Regions from separate parts of the Streptomyces sp. NPDC060027 genome, predicted to be linked through region 2. Evidence: riboswitches for the same ligand, from Rfam matches in the RefSeq annotation. Region 2 holds a riboswitch; each other region holds the start of a gene.
What was found. A riboswitch is a leader RNA that binds a small molecule or an ion and turns the genes downstream of it on or off. The one in region 2 is predicted to bind thiamine pyrophosphate.
Positions count from the first base shown of each region.

Region 1: linked by a shared signal. The riboswitch ahead of ACFWBT_RS18585 (thiamine ABC transporter substrate binding subunit) and the one ahead of ACFWBT_RS06790 (purine-cytosine permease family protein) in region 2 are both predicted to bind thiamine pyrophosphate.
Region 3: linked by a shared signal. The riboswitch ahead of thiC (phosphomethylpyrimidine synthase ThiC) and the one ahead of ACFWBT_RS06790 (purine-cytosine permease family protein) in region 2 are both predicted to bind thiamine pyrophosphate.

Region 1 is NZ_JBHWVI010000066.1:13,768-21,009, forward strand. It holds gene ACFWBT_RS18575 (carboxymuconolactone decarboxylase family protein) at 1-438, shown strand, start outside; gene rlmN (23S rRNA (adenine(2503)-C(2))-methyltransferase RlmN) at 1,052-2,158, shown strand; TPP riboswitch at 2,199-2,304, shown strand; gene ACFWBT_RS18585 (thiamine ABC transporter substrate binding subunit) at 2,380-3,468, shown strand; gene ACFWBT_RS18590 (ABC transporter permease) at 3,444-5,147, shown strand; gene ACFWBT_RS18595 (ABC transporter ATP-binding protein) at 5,148-6,170, shown strand; gene ACFWBT_RS18600 (LAETG motif-containing sortase-dependent surface protein) at 6,253-6,912, opposite strand; gene ACFWBT_RS18605 (LOG family protein) at 7,102-7,242, opposite strand, start outside.
Region 2 is NZ_JBHWVI010000017.1:1,132-8,373, forward strand. It holds gene gndA (NADP-dependent phosphogluconate dehydrogenase) at 1-356, opposite strand, end outside; gene thiD (bifunctional hydroxymethylpyrimidine kinase/phosphomethylpyrimidine kinase) at 654-1,451, opposite strand; gene ACFWBT_RS06790 (purine-cytosine permease family protein) at 1,586-2,986, opposite strand; TPP riboswitch at 2,978-3,071, opposite strand; gene ACFWBT_RS06795 (alpha/beta fold hydrolase) at 3,347-4,180, shown strand; gene ACFWBT_RS06800 (phospholipase) at 4,482-5,858, shown strand; gene ACFWBT_RS06805 (DUF5994 family protein) at 6,643-7,038, shown strand; gene ACFWBT_RS06810 (hypothetical protein) at 7,193-7,242, opposite strand, start outside.
Region 3 is NZ_JBHWVI010000155.1:1,168-8,409, forward strand. It holds gene ACFWBT_RS30120 (VWA domain-containing protein) at 1-605, opposite strand, end outside; gene ACFWBT_RS30125 (LysR family transcriptional regulator) at 792-1,679, opposite strand; gene ACFWBT_RS30130 (DUF1801 domain-containing protein) at 1,821-2,183, shown strand; gene ACFWBT_RS30135 (VOC family protein) at 2,189-2,575, shown strand; gene thiC (phosphomethylpyrimidine synthase ThiC) at 2,640-4,460, opposite strand; TPP riboswitch at 4,453-4,609, opposite strand; gene ACFWBT_RS30145 (YibE/F family protein) at 4,681-6,192, shown strand; gene ACFWBT_RS30150 (SsgA family sporulation/cell division regulator) at 6,274-6,711, opposite strand; gene ACFWBT_RS30155 (IclR family transcriptional regulator) at 6,812-7,242, opposite strand, start outside.

The sequences.
Region 1 (7,242 bases), on a different contig from region 2:
GCGGCCAAGTTCACCAGGCACATCGTCGCCGCGGGCAAGGCGCTCGAGGACTCGGGTCTGCCGGCCGCGACGCAGGAACTGGTGAAGCTGCGCGCCAGCCAGATCAACGGCTGCGGGTTCTGCACCGACATGCACACCAAGGACGCCACCGCCGCGGGTGAGACCTCGGTGCGTCTCAACCTGGTCGCGGCCTGGCGGGAGGCCACGGTGTTCACCGACGCCGAGCGCGCCGCCCTGGAGCTGACGGAGCAGGGCACCCGCATCGCCGACGCGGCCGGCGGGGTCACGGACGAGTGCTGGGCGAACGCCGCCAAGTACTACGACGAGGAGCAGCTCGCCGCGCTGGTGTGCTGCATCGCCGTCATCAACGCGTTCAACCGCGGGAACGTCATCGTCCAGCAGCCCGCGGGCGGCTACCAGCCCGGCCAGTTCGCGTAACCCGCGACCGCTCGGGCCGTCCGGGTCTGCTCGGGACCGCCGGGGGACCCGTCCGGGCCGTCGACGGTGGCCGCGGCCGCACGCGCTCCGGGCGCCCCTCTCGCGGGGGCTCGGAGCGGCGGCCCGCGCCACCTGCCCCCGCGTCGGCGGCTGTACCGCTCGCCGGGCTGCCCGCCGTCTGGAGATCGTCGGTCGCTGGCACCGGAGACGCGGGCCACCGCCCGGGCGGCCGATGGCCGCGTCTTCAGCACGGTGCGGGCGAGGACGCCGACGGCGAGGTGGACCGGGGCGCAGGCGGTCATGTGGAGCATGCCGAGCAGTCCTCCGCGCGGCAACGGGCCGGCTCGCGGCGGAGTCGATGAACCGCGGGAACGGCGAGAAGTACAGCAGAAGCGCCTTCCTGTTCAGGCCGGTGATCCCGGCGCCCCCGAGTGCGATTGATCCCGGCGCCCCTGAGTGCGATCCGCCGGCGCGAGGAGTCCCCTGGGTCGCCCCGGGGTCGCTCCGGGGCGACCCAGGGGCGACTGCTGATGACAGCGGGCACCCGTGGGTAACCGCCCGCACCCCGGTCCGGCCTGGGCCACCCGAGTCGATCTGCGACACTGGAAGAGTTATGCCTGCACCCGGAGAACTCACCTTTGTCGCGCCGCGCGGAGCCAAGAAGCCGCCGCGGCACCTTGCCGATCTCACGCCTGCCGAGCGCAAAGAGGCGGTTGCCGCGATCGGTGAGAAGCCGTTTCGCGCCAAGCAGCTCTCGCAGCACTACTTCGCCCGGTTCGCGCACGACCCCGCAGAGTGGACGGACATCCCGGCCGCCTCGCGCGGCAAGCTCCAGGAGGCGCTGCTTCCCGAGCTGATGACGGTCGTACGGCATCTGTCGACCGACCAGGACACCACGCGCAAGACCCTGTGGCGGCTCTTCGACGGCACGCTCGTCGAGTCCGTGCTGATGCGGTACCCGGACCGGGTGACCATGTGCATCAGCTCGCAGGCGGGCTGCGGAATGAACTGCCCGTTCTGCGCCACCGGGCAGGCCGGCCTCGACCGGAACCTGTCGACCGGCGAGATCGTGCACCAGATCGTCGACGGTATGCGGGCGCTGCGCGACGGCGAGATCCCCGGGGGTCCCGCGCGGCTGAGCAACATCGTCTTCATGGGCATGGGTGAGCCGCTCGCCAACTACAAGCGCGTGGTCGGAGCGATCCGGGCCCTCACCGACCCCGAGCCGGACGGGCTCGGGCTCTCGCAGCGCGGTATCACCGTGTCGACGGTCGGGCTGGTCCCCGCCATCAACCGGTTCTCCGACGAGGGCTTCAAGTGCCGGCTCGCGATCTCCCTGCACGCCCCGGACGACGAGCTGCGCGACACCCTCGTCCCCGTGAACACACGGTGGAAGGTGCGCGAGGTGCTGGACGCCGGTTGGGAGTACGCGGACAGGTCCGGGCGGCGCCTGTCCATCGAGTACGCGATGATCCGGGACATCAACGATCAGGCGTGGCGTGGTGACCGGCTCGGGCGGATGCTCAAGGGCAGGCCCGTGCATGTCAACCTCATCCCGCTGAACCCGACCCCGGGTTCGAAGTGGACCGCCTCGCGGCCCGAGGACGAGAAGGCGTTTGTCGAGGCGATCGCCGCCCATGGCGTGACGGTGACCGTCCGGGACACCCGTGGCCAGGAGATCGACGGAGCGTGTGGTCAGCTCGCCGCGACCGAGCGGTAGTCTGAGCCGAGTCAGTATCTCTTCGTATTCCGACATCTTCATATTCCGACAGGGGAGCGCCACAGCGCTGAGAGTGCGGGACAGCCCGCAGACCCTCTGAACCTTGCCCAGGTCATTCTGGGTAGGAAGTTCGGTCGTTACTCAAGCTGTTGCGCCCTGCCCGGGACCGTCAGAGGTCCCGGGCAGGGCCGCGTCTCTTCCTGGTCACCCAGGAGGAATCAGTGAGCATCACCAACAGGCGGTTCGCGGCCCTGGCCGTCGGGCTCGGCCTTGTCACGCTGCCGGCACTGTCCGCGTGCGACTCGTCCGACGCCGGCGGCTCGGGCGATCCGAAGACGATCACGCTCGTCAGCCACGACTCGTTCGTCGTGTCGAAGAGCGTGCTCAAGGACTTCGAGAAGCAGTCCGGGTACAAGGTCCGGGTCCTCAAGGACGGCGACGCCGGGCAGGCCGTCAACAAGGCCATCCTGACCAAGGACAACCCGCAGGGCGACGTCTTCTTCGGCGTCGACAACACCCTGCTCTCCCGCGCGCTCGACAACGGGCTGTTCCAGCCGTACGTGGCCAAGGGCGCGGATCTGGTCCTGCCCGAGTACCGGACCGACCAGGACAAGCACCGGGTCACGCCCATCGACTCGGGCGACATCTGCGTCAACTACGACAAGGCCTACTTCAGCGAGCATAAGCTGAAGCCGCCGCAGTCCTTCGACGACCTGGTCAAGCCCGCGTACAAGGACCTCCTCGTCACCGAGAACGCCTCCACGTCCTCGCCCGGCCTCGGCTTCCTGCTCGGCTCCGCCGCGCACTACGGCGATGGGGGCTGGGAGGGCTACTGGAAGAAGCTCAAGGCCAACGGCGTGAAGGTCGTGGACGGCTGGGAGCAGGCCTACAACGAGGAGTTCTCGGGGTCCGCCGGCGGCAAGAAGGCCAAGGGCGACCGGCCGCTCGTCGTCTCGTACGCCTCCTCGCCGCCCGCCGAGGTCATCTACGCCGACCCGAAGCCCAGCACCGCTCCGACCGGTGTCGCGACCGGCACCTGCTTCCGGCAGGTCGAGTACGCGGGTCTGCTCAGCGGCGCCGCGAACGCCAAGGGCGGCAAGGCGCTCCTCGACTTCATGCTCACCAAGGAGTTCCAGGACGACATGCCGCTCAACATGTTCGTCTACCCGGTGCGCGAGGCCGCGCAGGTGCCGCCGGAGTTCACGCGGTACGGGCCGCCGGCCAAGGACCCCGAGACCCTGGCCCCCGAGAAGATCGCCGCCGAACGCGACCACTGGGTCAAGTCGTGGACCTCGCTCGTACTGAAGTAGCCGAGGGAGCAGGCCGAGCCGACGGGACCGGCGGAGCTCCGCCGAAGGCCCGTGGGCGGAACGCGGCGCGGCTCGGCCTGATGGCCCTGCCCGTCGCGTTCTTCGCCGTCTTCTTCGCCTACCCCGTCGTCGCGATCGTCTCGCGCGGGCTCCACGCGGACGGCGGCTGGCAACTGGGCCGGATCTGGGAGGTGCCGGCCCAGTCCGACATCCGGCACGTGCTGTGGTTCACCACCTGGCAGGCGCTCGCCTCGACGGTGCTCACGCTGCTGGTCGCGCTCCCCGGCGCGTATGTCTTCGCGCGCTTCGACTTCCGGGGCAAGCAGATTCTCCGGGCCGTGGTGACCGTGCCCTTCGTGCTGCCCACCGTGGTCGTCGGCACGGCGTTCCTCGCGCTGGTCGGCCGCGGCGGGCTGCTCGACGAGCTGTGGGGTGTGCGCCTCGACACCACGGTGTGGGCGATCCTGCTCGCGCACGTCTTCTTCAACTACGCGGTCGTCGTACGGACCGTCGGCGGACTCTGGTCGCAGCTCGACCCGCGCCAGGAGGAGGCCGCGCGCGTGCTCGGCGCCTCGCGCTTCGCGGCGTGGCGCAGGGTGACGCTGCCGGCGCTCGGGCCGGCCGTGGCCGCAGCGGCCCTCATGGTCTTCCTCTTCACCTTCACCTCGTTCGGTGTGGTGCAGATCCTCGGCGGCCCCACGTTCTCGACCCTGGAGGTCGAGATCTACCGGCAGACCTCCGAGATCTTCGACCTCGCGACGGCGGCGGTGCTGACGATCGTCCAGTTCGTGGCGGTGGGCGTGATCCTCGCCGTACACGCGGCGACCGTACGCCGACGGGAGACCGCCCTGCGTCTGGTGGCCCCGGAGACGACCGCGCGCCGGCCGCGCGGGGCCGGGCAGTGGGCGCTGCTCGCGGGAGTGCTGGCCAGCATCGGCGTCCTCCTCGTGCTGCCGCTCGCGGTTCTCGTCCAGCGCTCCCTCGACGCCCCGGGACTCGGTTACTACCGGGCGCTGGCCGACGACGACGGAGGCGTCTTCCTCGTCGCCCCGATCGAGGCGATCGGCAACTCGCTGGAGTACGCGCTCGCCGCCACCGCCATCGCCGTGGTGATCGGCGGTCTGGCGGCGGCGGCCCTCACCCGGCGCGCCGGCCGCCTCCTGCGGGGCTTCGACGCGCTGCTCATGCTGCCGCTCGGCGTTTCCGCGGTGACCGTGGGTTTCGGGTTCCTGATCGCGCTGGACGAGCCGCCCCTGGATCTGCGCGGCAGCTGGATCCTGGTTCCGCTGGCGCAGGCGCTGGTGGGTGTCCCCTTCGTCGTACGGACGATGCTGCCCGTGCTGCGCGCGGTGGACGGGCGGCTGCGGGAGGCCGCGGCCGTGCTCGGGGCGTCGCCGTGGCGGGTGTGGCGCGAGGTCGATCTGCCGATGGTGCGGCGGGCGCTGCTGATCGCGGCCGGATTCGCCTTCGCCGTCTCCCTCGGGGAGTTCGGGGCGACGGTCTTCATCGCACGGCCCGACAACCCGACGCTGCCGGTCGCCGTGGCCCGGCTGCTCGGGCGGGCGGGCGATCTCAACTACGGCCAGGCGATGGCCCTCTCGACGATTCTGATGGTGGTGTGCGCGGTGGCGCTGCTGCTGTTGGAGCGGATGCGGACAGACCGGACCGGGGAGTTCTAGATGCTGCTGAGTCTGCAGGGCGCGACCGTACGCTTCGGCGGCCGGGCCGTGCTCGACGCCGTCGACCTCGATGTCGCCGAGCACGAGATCGTGTGCGTGCTCGGGCCGAGCGGCAGCGGCAAGTCCACGCTGCTGCGGACGGTGGCCGGACTGCAGGCCCTGGACGCGGGTCGCGTGCTGCTGGACGGACAGGACCAGGCGGGCGTCCCCGCGCACAAGCGGGGCGTCGGTCTGATGTTCCAGGACCATCAGCTCTTCCCACAGCGGGACGTGGGCGGCAACGTGGCCTTCGGGCTGCGGATGCACGGCACGTCGAGGAGCGGACAGGCGGCCCGGGTGGGGGAGTTGCTGGACCTGGTCGGACTGCCCGGAGCCCGCGGCCGCGCCGTCGCCTCCCTCTCCGGGGGCGAGCAGCAGCGCGTCGCGCTGGCCCGTGCCCTGGCGCCCCGCCCCCGTCTGCTGATGCTCGACGAACCGCTCGGCCAGCTGGACCGCTCGCTGCGCGAACGGCTGGTCGTCGAACTCCGTGACCTCTTCGGCGAGTTGGGGACCACGGTGCTCGCGGTCACCCACGACCAGGGCGAGGCCTTCGCACTCGCCGACCGGGTCGTGGTGATGCGCGACGGGCGGATCGCCCAGTCCGGTACGCCACTTGAGGTCTGGCAGCGTCCCGCGGACGCGTTCGTGGCCCGCTTCCTCGGCTTCGACAACGTGGTCGAGGCGACGGTGAGCGCGGCGGCCGCCGACACCCCGTGGGGCAAGGTCCCGGTGCCCGAGGGCGCCCCCCAGGGACCCGGCACGCTCCTCGTGCGGCCCGCCGGTGTACGGCTCGTGGCCCCGGCGGACGGGCTGCGCTGCACGGTCGCCGCACGCACTTTCCGGGGCACCCACGTCGCCGTACAGCTTCAGCCGCGGGACGCGCCCCGGCTGGAGGCGGCGTGCGCGCTGCGGGACGCACCGGAGCCCGGTGACGTGGTCGGGGTGGAGTTCGACGCCGCCGAGATCGTCGTGCTCGGGGAGTAGTACGCCGAGACCGTCGGGCCCGGACAGCCGTGTGGCCCGCCCCGGTTGAGGAGGGGGGCCACACGGTCGTACTGGATGCGGGTCAGTTGGCCTTCGCGGCGCCGCGGCGGCGCATGCCGAAGAAGACCGCTCCGCCACCGACGACGACGAGCGCACCGGCGATACCGGCGATCATCGGGGTGTTGGAGTCCGCGCCGGTCTCGGCGAGGTTGGACTCACCGGCCGCCGCGGACGGCTGGTTGTCGCCCGGCGTCGCCGGGGCAGCGCTGCTCTCCGAGTCCGACGGGGTCGCCGAGTCGGAAGGCGTCTCCGAGCCGGAGGGGGTCTCCGACGGCTCCGGGCTCTCCGAAGGCGACGGGGACTCCGACTTCGTGGTGCAGGCATCGGACGGCGCCGTCGTGATCGGCGTGACGTCCGCGTCGACGAGCTTCGGAACGGTGATGTGGACCCGGTACTCGGCGCCGGGAGCCCAGTCCTCCGAGAACGTGACGGTGGAGCCCTTGGCGCTGCCGGTGAGCTTCTTCTCGCCGACCTGCCGCTCGTCGGCGCCGTTCGACTCGAGGTAGACCGTGACGGTGGCTTCCTTGGCGGAGGCGTCCGTGTCGGTCACGGTGATGATGCCCTTCCCGTCGCCGTCGCAGGAAGCGGCGGCCGAGAAGTCACGGATGTTGCAAGCGAGCGCGTTGCCGGCGATGCCGAGCGTGAGCGCGGCAGAGGCGGAGGCAACGCCGAGGATTCGCACGGTACGTGCGGTGCGTCGAGATATGGACACGATTGCCCTTCACAGGTTGCGCAACTGCGGGGGGTATCGGGGGATTTGCTGCGAATCATTCCGTGGCAACAGCACCCCCAGGAGTTTCACAGGTTTATAAGTGCCACCTAAGTGCTGTCAATGCATATGCCCAGCCTCGTCGTTGGCTTTGCCGAGTCATTAACCGCCGAGGTGTTTGAGTGCCTCCGGAGCGTCATCAACGCGGTCGACGAGCGCGATCCGCGGCTCCATCGCACGCTCCCGCGCCAACGCCCTGAGCAGCGGCCAGGCCGGATACCTCTCGGTCCAGTGCGCACGGTC
Region 2 (7,242 bases):
TCGCGCAGCGACTGTTCACGACGCCGGGTGTCGGTGAAGTGGGCGTTGCCGCCGTCGATGATCATGTCGCCGGTCTCCAGCAGCGGCGCGAACTCCTCGATGACGGCGTCGGTGGCCGCACCCGCCTGCACCATGATCATCAGGCGGCGGGGGCGCTCCAGCGCCGCCACGAACTCCTCGGCCGACTCGGCCGCCACGAAGGCGCCCTCATGTCCGAACTCCTCGACGAGTGCCTTGGTGCGAGCGGGGGTGCGGTTGTGGACGGCGACGGTGTAGCCGTTCCGGGCGAAGTTGCGGGCCAGATTGCGGCCCATCACCGCGAGCCCTGTGACGCCGATCTGCGCGGTCGCCTTCATGGTGTGCTCCTTGGATCCGGATCTGCCTCCCCGCGTACCTGACGGGCGAGCAGACGACTGTCGCTGTGCCGATCAGTACGCACGACAGGGGGCGGGGTGTTCACCTTCGGAGGCAGCTGGTGCGGTGCATCGGGCGCTCGGATCTCCGGACGGCACCCGGACCCGACCGCTCCGTCCTCCGGACGGCACCCGGACCCGACCGCTCCGGTCCTCCGGGTGGCACCCGGACCGACCGCTCCGGTCCTCTGGACGGCGCCTGGACTTGGCCGCTCCGGGCCGTCGGGACGGCGCCCGGACTCAGAGGTTCCGGCGCAGTCGCCAGCCGTGGTCCACCGGTCCGATACCGGCGCCGAGCGCGAACCCGGCCTCGATGGCGGCGGTCACGTACTCCTTGGCCCGCCGAACGGCATCCGGCACCGACAGGCCCTCGGCCAGGCCCACCGCGACGGCCGAGGCGAGCGTGCACCCGGTGCCGTGCGTGTGCCGGTTGTCGTGGCGCGGGGCGCGCAGCCAGTGCTCCGCCGTTCCGTCGGTGAGCAGATCGACGGCCTGCCCCGGCAGATGGCCGCCCTTCACCAGCACCCAACGCGGACCGAAGGCGAGCAACCGGTCGGCGGCCCTGCGCATGCCCTCCTCGTCCTTCACCTTCAGCCCGGTGAGTTGGGCGACCTCGTCGAGATTCGGGGTGGCCACCGTCGCCCGCGGCAGCAACCGGGTCCGTACGGCGTCCAGCGCGTCGTCGGCGAGAAGCCGGTCCCCGTGCTTGGAGACGCTCACCGGGTCCACCACGACCGGGGCGGCCACGTCGGACAGCAGTGCGGCGACCGTGGTGACCAGTCCGGGCGACGACAGCATCCCGGTCTTCACGGCCTGGACGCCGATGTCGTCGACGACACTGCGGTACTGGGCGCGCACCGCCTCCTCGGACAGTTCCCAAGCACCCTGCACACCAACGGAGTTCTGCGCCGTCACCGCGGTGAGCACGCTCATCCCATGGGCGCCCAGCGCCAGCATCGTCTTCAGGTCGGCCTGGATTCCGGCGCCTCCGCCGGAGTCGGAACCGGCGATGGTCAGAACGCGGGGCGGCGTGGTCATACGAGGTGTTCCTCTCGGATACGGCTTGCGGCGCGAGTCCCTCCCGGCCAGCGGAGCGACGAACGGGCGCGTCGGGCGGGCGTGTTGGACGGGCCCCTCGGACGGTTTCCTCGGACGGGCCCGTCGGACGGTGCCTAGGCGCGGCGGCGCAGCCGCAGCGGGGCGTAGAGGGCGAGGGCGACGAGGAAGGCCACGTAGTAGGAGAGGTCGGCGCCGTGCAGCGCGTGGGCCACCGGACCGACGTACAGGCCCGTGTCCATGAACGGCACGGCCGCGCCGAATGCCCCGACGAAGGCGACCAGTGACGCCCGTCCGGAACGCGGGCGGGCGGTCTCGACGGCGAGATCGACCGGGGCGCCGCCGCGCTCCCGTCCGCGGGCGATCCAGTCGACGACGACGATCGCGACGAACCCGGGGATCCAATAGCCCACGAACAGCAGCACGTTCTGGAAGCGGGCCGTGGTGTCGGCGGCGTGCATCCACAGCACCAGGGGGAAGCCGAGCCCGGCGGCCAGCGCGGCGGCCACCGGACGCGGTATCCGCACGCCCAGGGTCTGCAGGGCCAGCGAACCGCTGTAGTCGTTCATCGCGTTGCTGCACACCGCCGCCAGCGCCACGGCCAGCAGCCCGAACGCGCCCGCCGTCCCGCCGCCCAGCAACTCGTCGACGCCCGCCGCCGTCTGGTCGGTCAGCACGGACGCGCCCCACAGCCCGAGGACCTGAACGGCCAGAAAGGACACCACGAGGCCGAGCAGGGTGCACCAGAACATCCGCGGGCGGGAGGTGGCGCGCGGCAGATAGCGGCTGAAGTCACTGGCGTACGGCGCCCAGGACAGCGAGAGGCTGAGCGCGATGGTGCTGGTCAGGACGAACGCGCCCGCGCGGTCGGCCCCGGCGGCGGCTCCCGTCGCGGCGGGGTGGACGCCGTCGAGCATCCGCCAGGCGATGACCGCGAAGGCGACGGCGAGCACGAACGTCATGACGATCTGGAGACGGTGGATCGCTTCGTAGCCGAGGACACCGAGGGCCCCTTGGGCAACCATCATGACCAGCACGCCGAGCCAGAACGGCCAGCCGCACAGCCGCGCCAGCGCGTCCCCGCCGAACAGGCCGATCAACGCGTCCCAGGCGACCGAGGACAGCCACTGGAGCATCCCGGGCAGCACCACTGCCCGGCCGAACGCGAGCCGCGCGAGGGGGAGTTGGCCGGTGCCGGTGAGGCCGCCCCAGGTGCTGAGGTAGGCGGTGGGCAGCGCGCCGAGCACGGTACCGAGGACGACCGCCGCGAGGGCGGTGCCGAAGTCCAGGCCGAGCGCGATGCCGATGGTGCCGGTGAACACGCCCGTCATCGTGAGGTTCGGGGCGAACCACACGGTGAACAGCCGCCCGGCCCCGCCGTACCGGTTGTTCTCGGGAACCGGCTCGATGCCGTGCCCCTCCACCCGCAGGTCGCCGGGTGCGGCAGGCATACGTCCGTCGAAGACGGCGGGCCGGCTGTCGACGGGCGGCCCGTCGAAAACATGCGCCAATGGCATGGAAGACATCCCTCCGCCAGTACGAACTGGTTCAGGTTCGACGGGTGTGATCTCAGCCCCTGGAGGGGCACCCCGTGTCCGGTACGACGGACACAGTAACCCCATCCCCTCGCTCCTGTGTACGGCGGAGGTGCCGGCCCCGGGACACCGGTCCCCGCGGGGGCGGCACCCCCACGGCCCTTCGCGCCACCCACCTGGAGCAGTACGCGACCGAACACCTCCGATTCATTCGGGTGGCTCGGCCGGGCTTCCCCGCAGCGCGGTGCGTGCCGCCCCTCGGTACTGTCGGAAGTGATCGCCGCTCGCTCTCCGCTCCCGGGTTCCCGGACCCGGTGGCCGGGCGGAAGGAGGCAGGGTGCCGTGACCGTGATCTCCCTGAAGTCCGCGCAGGTGCGGGAAGGGCTCACCCTCCCGTACGCCGAAGCCGGTTACCCCAGTGGCACACCGGTCGTCTTCGTGCACGGTCTGGCCGACTCCTGGTGGTCCTTCGAGCCCGTCCTGAGGCGCCTTCCGGCGTCCCTGCACGGCTACGCCCCCACGCAGCGCGGACACGGCGATGCGGACCGGCCTCCCGAGGGCTACACTCCCGACGATTTCGCCGCCGACCTGGTGGCCTTCCTCGACGCGGCCGACATCCCCCGCGCGATTCTGGTCGGGGCGTCCAGCGGCGGCGTACCGGCCCGGATCGTCGCCGGCAGCCACCCCGACCGCATCGCCGGTCTGGTTCTGCTCGGTGTCCCCGGGACCCTCGCGGACAAGCCGGTGGCGGCCGCGGTGCGCGAGGCGGTGGAAGGCCTCGCCGATCCCGTGCCCCGCGCGTTCGTCGAGGACTTCATGGCCGGCACCGCGGCCCGCCCGATCGCCCGGGGATTCATCGAGACCATGGTCGAGGAGAGCCTCAAACTCCCCGCGTACGTCTGGCAGGAGACTCTGGGCGGTCTCCTCGACGCCGATCTGGGCGCGACCCTCGCGGGCATCCTGGTGCCCACCCTCGTCATCTGGGGCGACCAGGACGAGTATCTGCCCCGCGAAGACCAGCAGACCATCCTGAACGCCGTGCACGGCGCCGACTTCCTCGCCTACGAGGGCACCGGCCATGTCGTCCACTGGGAACAGCCCGAACGCGTGGTCGCCGACATCGCCGCCTTCGCCGCGCGGATCGCGCACCCCGGCACTCCCTCCGACACCACCTGACATCGCCCGACGGTACGGCCCGGCATCGTCCCACGGGCACTGCCTGACGTCGCAGGGAGGGTGAACGGCGGTGTGCTGCGCCCGTGTTGGGCGTGAGCGCCGCCGCCGTCTTCCGCACCCGGTCTCCGCACCCGGTCTCCGCACCCGGTCTCCGCACCCGTTCGCCGCGCCGCATGCCCCGGACGGGGCTGCCCGCAGAGTCCTTGGCGCGCCGCGAGACCGACTGTTGACGCGATCCGTACGGTCGGCGCTCACCCTCACATGGCATGCTCATGCTCCCCACAGGAAGGGATCACGTGTCATGAGACCGAGCCCACGCTCCCTGCTCGCCGCCACCGCCGTACTGAGCACCGTCCTCGCCGTCCCGGCGCCCGCCGATGCCGTCGGTGCGGCAGAGGTTCCGGCCGCGGGCGCCTATTTCGTCCAGAGCGCGACCACGGGACTGAACGCCGCCGACAGCGCCGGCGCGGTCGTCCAGCACAACCCCAAGGGCAACGAGGACCACCAGCAGTGGACCCTGCGCGCGCTTGGTTCCTCGACCGTTCTCGAAAGCGCGGACAGCAAGGGCAGTTGTCTGGGTCGCGTGGGCGACCAGGCCCGGACCGTGGCCTGTTCGAGCGCCGACGCCGCGTGGGAGGTGGCCGCGAGCGGCGCCGACCAGTACACGCTCAAGGCTCCGGGAACGGACCGCTACTTGACGGTCGGCGCCAAGACCTCAGGCGCCAACTACCCCGCCCAGCTGGCGGTCGGCGCGCGGGGCGGCCTCGCCACCTGGTATCTGACCCCGGTCGCGCCCGAGACCCGGCCCATGCCGTCCCAGGATCAACGCACCCTGGACCAGGTCACGTTCCTCACGGCCCACAACGCCTACGCCAACGGAGTGGACGGTGGATTCGCGCCGCCCTTCGTCAATCTGGTACCCAATCAGAAGCGCGGCATCAACCAGCAACTCGCCGACGGGGTACGCGGGTTCATGCTCGACCTGCACCAGACGCCGGACGGCGCGATCCTCTGCCACAACAGCTGCACCCTCGTCAGCAGGCCGGTCGCGCTGTGGGTCGACCTGCAGCGCGTGGTCGACTTCCTCAAGCAGCACCCCGACCAGTTCGTCACCGTGTTCCTGGAGGACTACGTCGATCCCGGCGTCCTGCGCGCCGAACTCGCCCGCGTGAACGGCCTGTCCGACGTTCTCTACCGCCCCGACCTGACCGGCGTGCGCGAGAACGGCTGGCCGAAGCTCGCCGAACTGACCGCCGCCGGCCGGCGCCTGCTGATCTTCACCGACCACAGCCGTTCCTCCGACGAGTCCGCCGGACTCACCCGGGACAGCTTCGGCGTCATGTACCAGCGCGAGTGGACCGTCGAGAACTACTGGTCCATGGGCTCCGGCATCGGCTCCTCCGACTGGTCCTGCTACAGCCGCTGGTACGACGCGGGCACGAACGTCCCGCTCACCCGCACCGAGCCGGGCTTCCGCCCCCTCTTCGTGATGAACCACTTCCGCGACGCCGCCCTCTCCGGAACCGCAGCCACGGACAACACCAAACTCGTCGACCGCGCCCGCCGCTTCTGCCAGCCGGCCGCCCGCAAGAAGCCCAACTTCCTCGCCGTGGACCGCTACGACCTGGGCGATCCCGCTTCCGCGGTGAATACGCTGAACACCTACACCTATCCGTAGCCCAGCTGAGACCGCACGTCATGCGGCGGGCGCACCTGCGGGGGAGTGGTCCACGCGGGGCCCGCCCGGCAAGGCCGGTGGGGTCGGGGCTGTCTGGGACCGGTTCGGCTCCCAGACAGTCCGTTCCACGGCGGCCGCGGCCGACCGGCCCGGAACGGTGAACGGTGCCTTCGACAAGACCAGGTCCTCCACGGATACCGGAAGCGGGGCGATCTGCGCGAGAGCTGGAAGGGAAGGGTGTGGGCAGGCCTGCGCAAGACGTGCGGTCTCCGAAGTCCCGTATCCCGGCGGGCGGGGTACGGTGGGGGAACCGAGGGCACGTCGTACGCCGGTGATCGGGCCGGTCTCGTCCCCGGCGCAGGACGACGCCGGGTGGCTCATGGCCCGGGGCAGGTTCCGCCCTATGACGGCCGAAGGCGTTCGCCCCGAGCGCGGCCGTGCGGCGGCCGAAGTCCCCTTGCCGGTCCGGCCGGGGTATGCGGGCCGACGACGCAGGGACCGAACCGGCGTCCACTCCGAGGCCGAGCGTGGTCCCGCCCGCGCATTCCGCCCGTGCCTTGTCCATGACGAGCGGAGTGACCACAGGAGCGGAGCCGTCGACTGAGGGCCCGCGCACTCACACACGACGGCAGCCCGAGTCCCCGGCCACGCGGTTCGCACCCCGGCCACCGAGTTCAACGGGCTCTGCCCGTCGCCCGGCTCGACCGAGCCGCCCCGCTCACCGCCGGGTCACGGCGCGCGAGTCATCGGCACGCCGAAGGCGTGCCCCCAGACAGGAGCTTCCATGGCCGCCGTCCTCGAACCCCTGCCCTCCCTGCCCCTCGCCCGCGTGCGGCTGGCGCCGCACAGCGCCCTGCCGCGGCGCATCGACGGGGCATGGTGGCCCCGCTCGCGCGATCTCCTCGTCGAACTCCCGCTTCTGATCGGCATGTTGCCACGTAGGTGGGGACACATCACCGCCGTGGACGTCAACACGGAGATGTGGCCGATGTCGCCCGGACGCATGCTCGTCGCCAACCACGTCGTTCGGCTGCGCAGGTCGGCCGGGTCCCGTGGCCGGCACACCATCTCCCTGCTCAGCAACGGCCGGGACCGTAGGGACCTGCTGGTCGTGCCGCCGGAACTCGACGCGGCGGACGCCGAGCCGCTGATGGCGGCCGCTGCGGTCGGCGCTCGCTGACGGGACCCGGTTGCGGCAGCCCGCACCACACGGTCGGCTCGTCCGTACGGGGAACCGGGGCGGGAGTATCTCCGCCTGCGGGACGGCGTGGGTGGCACGATCCGTGCACGGCCCCGGGGGGGGCGACGCCTCGCTCGCCCGGGGCCGTGCGGGATCACTCCGGCGGTCTCCGGATCCACACCTCTTGAGCGGCCCCTGCCCGGC
Region 3 (7,242 bases), on a different contig from region 2:
GAGCCCGCGAATCCCGGCGCCGCGCCACCGGAGCCCCGGCTCCCGGAACCCGCGCTTCCGGACGCGCCCGGCTCCTCGTCCACGCTGATCCCGAAGTCGGTGGCCAGGCCGGCGAGTCCGGAGTCGTACCCCTGGCCCACCGCGCGGAACTTCCACTGGCCGCCCCGCAGATACAGCTCACCCCCGATGAATGCCGTCTCCGTCGTCGCCTCCATCTCGAAGAGCGCCAGCTCCTGCCCGGTCCCGGCGTCGAGCAGCGTCAGCCTCAGACCCGTCAGCCCGCCGAAGGTGCCCCCGTCGGCGGAGGCGCCCAGGACGACGCGCTGGATCTCCGGCTCCAGGGCGCGCAGATCCACCCCGACGGTGTCCGTCGTCCCGCCACCCTCCCTCCGCTTCCCCAGGTGACGCACAGCACCGGAGGCATGTCTCGGCTGGTTGTAGAAGACGAAGTCACCGTCGTCCCGCACCCGTCCGTCCGCACGGAGCAGCAGAGCCGAGGCATCGGCGTCCGGAGCACCGGGGCCCCCGGACCAGCCGAGCACGACCCGCACCTCCTGCGCTGCGACGGGAAGGTTGGCGCCCTTGCTCATCGATGTCGCTGTCATGTGCCCAGTCTGCCTAGAGAACCCGGCACCGGAACCGTCCGATACGCATCCGCCCCCATCGGACGGACCCAAGCCCCCGCTCCCGCTCCGAAGACGGAACCCCCGGCGAATGGGGTCGGGCTCCCGACTCACCGCTCCCGGCTCACAGCTCCCGGCTCCGGCTCCGGCTCCGGCTCCGGCTCCGGTTCAGGGGGAGCCGGTCGCGTCCGTCGCGGCCCGTACGAACTCGCGCACCCGCTCGGTGCTGTTGCCCTCCCTCCACACCAGTCCCCGTTCGATCGGCCGCGCGTCGTGAAGAGGCACGTACGCGACATCGGGTCGGGGGTAGTACTGGCGGGAGTGCTCCCCGACCGGGAGGACACCCCGGCCCATCGCGACCAGAGTCAGCATTTCGGAGAACGACCCGCCGACCGGGCCCTTCGGAACGGGCCTGCCCGAAGGAGTGCGGTCCGGTGTGCGGTCCCGTTTGAACCCCGCCGAGGTCACCGCCGGGTACTGCACCACGGGGTGTTCCGCGAGTACTTCGACGGACACCCGCTCCTCGCCGGCGAGCGGATGACCGGCCGCCACAGCCAGTACCCGTCTCTCCCGCAGCAGCGCCGGGCCGCAGGCCATTCCGTCGAAGGGGAACGAGGCGAGGAGGACGTCGATCGAACCGTCCACCAGACTCGCCCGGGAGTTGGACAGCTGAACCTCCCGTACATCGACCCGGCAATCGGGGTGCCGCTCACCGAACAGACCGACCGCCCTGAGCAGCGCGGGTGCCGTCCATTCGCCGAGGAAGGCGACCCGCAGCTCCCCGGTGACCCCACGACTGGCATCGGCCGCCCTGCGCAGCGCCGCCTCCATCGCGGCGACCAGCGGCACCAGGTCGGCCGCCAGCTGCCGGCCGATCGGAGTGAGCCGGACGGAACGGCTGTTGCGTTCGAACAACGGCCCGCCGACCCTGCGTTCAAGCTTCTTGGTCACCTGGCTGACCCGCCCGGTCGTGATCAGCAACCGCTCCGCGGTCCGGCCGAAGTGCAGTTCCTCGGCCAGGGTCAGGAAGGTCTCGATCTCCAGCCGCTCCAGCATGAATCCCCCCGGCGTTAAATCTGGCTCAACGGTCGTACGTCGATCATGCCTTGATGGCCTCGGTCCCGCGGCGGATCGTAGATGGCGTCCAACCGGCCCCCTTGGGGAGCCCGGGACGCACCCCTCCTGAACAGGACTCACATGAACGCCTCGGACATCACCTCCTACCTGAACGGGCTCGACGGCCCCCTGCGCGACATCGGCGAGAAGATCCGGCCTGTCATCGACTCGGCCCTCCCCGACGGCTCCGGCGCGCTCTGGCACGGCCATCCCACCTGGAGCCTCGGAGCCAAGCCCGGTCAGACCCCGATCTGTCTGCTCAAGGGCTACACGTCCTACGTCACCTTCGGCCTCTGGCGCGGCCAGGAGGTGGCCGATCCATCGGGCCGACTGGTCGCCGGAGCCCGCCAGATGGCCTCGGTGAAGCTCAGCCGTACCGACGAGGTCGACCCCGTCCTCTTCGGTGAGTGGCTCCGCCGCGCCGTCGCCCTGGAGACCAAGTGACCGCGATACGCGTGAAGGCCTTCGACCACCTGGTCCTCAACGTCGCGGACGTCGAACGGTCCCTGGGCTTCTACACCGGGCTTCTCGGACTGGCACCTGTACGCCTTGCCGAGTGGCGAGCAGGCCAGGTCCCGTTCCCGTCGGTGCGGATCACCGCGGAAACCATCATCGACCTGGTGGACGGCCCCCGTGGGGAGTCCAACGTCGACCACATCTGTCTCACCGTGGAACCGCTGGACTGGGACGAGGTCATCGCGTCGGGATCCTTCACCGTGCTTCAGGGTCCCGTCGCACGCTTCGGCGCGCGGGGCAGCGCCACCTCGGTCTACGTCCAGGACCCGGACGGGAACACGGTGGAACTGCGCTGGTACCCACAGGACGCCGCGGCATGACCGGGCGGCCCGAGGGCGGCGGTCCGGGCGTTCCGTGCCCCGGACCGCGCCCCTGTGGAGCGGCTCAGTCGGCCAGCGGCAGGTACACGCGGTTGCCCGCCTCCGCGAACTCCCGGGACTTCTGCAGCATGCCCGCGGAGACCTCCTCCGCGGAGGCGCCTTCGCCCGCGTCACCGCCGAACCGCTCGTTGATGCTCTGACTGATCTTCATCGAGCAGAACTTCGGCCCGCACATGGAGCAGAAGTGGGCCGTCTTGGCGGGCTCGGCCGGCAGCGTCTCGTCGTGGAACTCCCGTGCCGTGTCCGGATCGAGAGCCAGGTTGAACTGGTCCTCCCACCGGAACTCGAAGCGGGCGTCGGAGAGCGCGTCGTCCCAGTCCTGTGCGCCTGGATGCCCCTTGGCGAGATCGGCCGCGTGGGCGGCGATCTTGTAGGTGATGACGCCGGTCTTGACGTCGTCACGGTTGGGCAGGCCCAGATGCTCCTTGGGCGTGACGTAGCAGAGCATGGCCGTGCCCCACCAGGCGATCATCGCGGCACCGATGCCGGAGGTGATGTGGTCGTACGCAGGGGCGATGTCCGTCGTCAGCGGGCCGAGCGTATAGAACGGAGCTTCATCACAGATCTCCTGCTGAAGGTCGATGTTCTCCTTGATCTTGTGCATCGGGACATGCCCCGGGCCTTCGATCATCGTCTGTACTTGAAAACGCTTCGCGATGGTGTTGAGTTCCCCGAGCGTCCTCAACTCCGCGAACTGAGCGGCGTCGTTGGCGTCCGCGATGGAGCCGGGCCGCAGACCGTCGCCGAGCGAGTAGGTGACGTCGTACGCGGCGAGGATCTCGCAGAGTTCCTCGAAGTTCTCGTACAGGAACGACTCCTTGTGGTGCGCGAGGCACCAGGCCGCCATGATCGAGCCGCCGCGCGAGACGATGCCGGTCTTACGGTTCGCGGTGAGCGGCACGTACGCCAGGCGCACGCCCGCGTGGACCGTCATGTAGTCCACGCCCTGCTCGGCCTGTTCGATGACCGTGTCCTTGTAGATCTCCCAGGTCAGCTCCTCGGCGCGGCCGTCGACCTTCTCCAGCGCCTGGTAGAGCGGCACCGTGCCGATGGGAACGGGGGAGTTGCGCAGCACCCACTCGCGGGTGGTGTGGATGTTGCGGCCGGTCGACAGGTCCATGACCGTGTCGGCGCCCCAGCGGGTCGCCCAGGTCATCTTCTCGACCTCCTCCTCGATGGAGGAAGTGACCGCGGAGTTGCCGATGTTGGCGTTGACCTTCACCAGGAACCGCTTGCCGATGATCATCGGCTCGATCTCCGGATGGTTGACGTTGGCGGGCAGCACCGCGCGGCCGGCGGCGATCTCCTCGCGTACGACTTCGCCATCGACGTTCTCCCGGAGCGCCACGAACTCCATCTCGGGCGTGATCTCGCCACGGCGCGCGTAGGCGAGCTGGGTGACCGCCTGCCCGGAGCGCCCCCGGCGCGGCTGACGCGGTCGCCCCGGGAAGACCGCGTCCAGGTTGCGCAGCCCGCCGCGCGGGGACGTGTGCTTGATCCCGTCGTCCTCCGGACGGGCGGGGCGGCCCGCGTACTCTTCGGTGTCGCCGCGGGCGATGATCCAGTTCTCGCGCAGCGGCGCCAGCCCCCTGCGCACATCGGTGTCGATGGTCGGATCGGTGTACGGGCCTGAGGTGTCGTACAGCGTCACGGACTGCCCGTTGGTCAGGTGCACCTGACGAACCGGCACCCGCAGATCGGGACGCGTACCCCCGACATACGCCTTGTGCCAGCCGATGGACTTCCCGGCCTCCCCGTTCAGCGACGGTGAAGCGACCCCGCCCGTCTGGCTGGAGGCAGGCGTGCGTACGTCCTTGTTGGTCATGAGACCTACTCCCTACGCCGGCATTACCCGGTAACAGGTTCAGCGGTCGACGCAGCGGCTTCCGTTCGTCGATGTTTCATGTGAAACATCGCGAAGACGGAGGTCAGCGCCCTCTCAGCCCGGTGCTCCGAGCTCCCGCGTGTGCAAAGGTGCCTCCACGCTAGCGTCATATTTGGCGCGGTGAACAGAGGGCCCTGGTCGTTCTTGCGATGATCGGTCGGTGACAGCACCCCAGCGCTCCCCGTTCCCACCGGCCGAGTCTCCGCGCCGTCCGGGCTCCGACGACGGCCACGGACATGGTTCCGGCAACGGCCATGGGCATGGGCATGGGCCGGGGGGTGGCCATGGTTCCGGACCGGACGGCGGTCACGACGGGCACGGCGGCGAACACGGGCCGGGCGTCGGACAGGGCGGAGGTTCGGGCGGCGGGCACGGGCACTCGCACAGCCACGGTCCTGCCGCGCCGGTCTCCAAGCACCTGCGCAAGGTCATCGCCGCGGTACTGATCCCCTTCGCGGCCGCGGTCGCGGTGGGTCTCGTGGTGCTGTGGCCCGGCGGTGCCCCCTCCCACGAGCGCACCGGTGTCGGCTTCGACCGGCAGACCCAGCAGGCGACGGTCACCAGGATCGACCAGGTGGACTGCAGGTCCGTGAACGCCTCGGGGGAGACCCCGACGGGCGACACCTCCACCGCCGAGGGCTCCTCCGCCCAGCTGCAGGCGACGGGTGAATGCAAGAAGGCGACGATCCGGATCGACACCGGCAAGGACAAGGGCCGCACGTTCACCGAGATCGTTCAGCCGGACCAGTCACGGCAGTTGCACCAGGGCGAGAAAGTCGTCGTCGCGTACGAGCCCTCCGCCCCCAAGGACCTCCAGTACTCGGTCACGGACGCGAACCGGAAGCTTCCCCTGACGCTGCTCGCCGGGATCTTCGCCGTGGTCGTCGTGGTGGTCGGCCGGATGCGCGGCGTCATGGCACTGATCGCCCTGGCCATCAGCTTCATGATCCTGAACTTCTTCATCCTGCCGGCGATCCTGCAGGGCTCGAACCCGCTGGTCGTGGCCGTCGTCGGGTCCAGCGCCATCATGCTGATCGCGCTCTACATGTGCCATGGCCTGTCGGCCCGTACATCCGTGGCGGTGGTCGGCACCCTGCTCTCACTCGTGCTGATCGGCATCCTCGGCTCGGTCTTCATCGACTGGGCCGTGCTGACCGGCAACACGGACGACGACACCGGTCTGATCCATGGCTTGTACCCGTCCATCGACATGAGCGGTCTGCTGCTGGCCGGAGTCATCATCGGTTCGCTCGGTGTTCTCGACGATGTGACGGTGACGCAGACGTCCGCGGTGTGGGAGCTGCACGAAGCCAACCCCACGATGGGCTGGCGTGGCCTCTACCGCGCGGGCATCCGGATCGGCCGCGACCACATCGCGTCGGTCGTCAACACGCTCGTCCTGGCCTACGCGGGCGCCGCACTGCCGCTGCTGCTGCTCTTCTCGATCGCGCAGAGCAGCGTGGGCACCGTGGCCAACAGCGAACTGGTCGCCGAGGAGATCGTGCGCACCCTGGTCGGATCGATCGGCCTGGTCGCCGCCGTGCCGGTGACGACCGCGCTGGCCGCCCTCGTGGTCGCCGCGGACCGTGAAGGGACCGTGACCGGCCCCGTCGAGTCCGCGGGTGCCAGGACGCCGGTACGGAGCGGGAAGGGCCGCCGCCGCAAGCACTGAGCCGTCCGCCCGTGACGCCGGAACCATTCGGCACCCACGCCCCCTTGAGGAAGCGTTACTCCGCTCGGGGGTACGGGTGCTTCAGCCCGCGCTCTGCTCCTCCGCCAGGATGCGGTCGAGCGCTTCGTCGAGAGATGTGTCGAAACCGGCGAGGGAGCGCTCCTGCCCGAGCGGCACCAGCTTGTCCGTACGGTCGAGGAAGGCGACGAGTGGTGCGGCCCCGGACCGGAACAGGGCGTGATCTCCTCCGACCTGAAGCCGGATCAGCACCTCACCGAACGCCTCCGGGTCGGCCGGAGCGATGTGCACATCACCGTCACCGCACGGCCTGCCCACCCCGTCGATCAGCAGCTCCCGACCGAACGCCCAGGTCACGGGCGCGTCTCCGGGCAAGTGGAAGGTCAACCGCACCGCGTACGGATCACAGGTCTCGTATCGCAGCTCCACCGGAATGCGGAAGGACAGCTCCTCGGACACGAGGAAGCTCATCATGACCTCTGCCTGCACCGACTCGCGCATCGCCTACCCCGTCGTTTGCCATCGACTGGCCAGGAATCATCCCCCTGACACTGCTGGAAATATTGCTCACCGTGCACGACAGATCACAAGGAGTGAGTTTTCAGATACTGATAGAGATGGCGAGTGTCCCTAGCAGCCTGCCGATTTCGCTCTGCAGCTTCTGTGCCGCGGGCAGCAGTCGGTCGACCTGGTGGGACGGGAAGGAAATGGCCATGGTCGCGGCGGTACTGCCCGCCGTGATCGGGATCGCGGCACAGACCGCGCCCAGCGCGTACTCCTGCCGCTCGACCACCGGTTCCATCCGCCCCATCCGTTCGAGCCGCCTCAGCAGGCGGTCCTTGTCACGCACCGTGTAGGGGGTGATCGACTGCACCGGGTACCGATCGAGGTGGTCCCGCCGGGACTTGTCGTCCAGCTGGGACAACAGACACTGACCGATCGCGTGGGCGTGCGCAGTCTCCCGGAAGTCGGCCCACTCCTCGACCGCGGGATTCGCCGGAGTGTCGGCGACACACACGACCTCGATCTCGC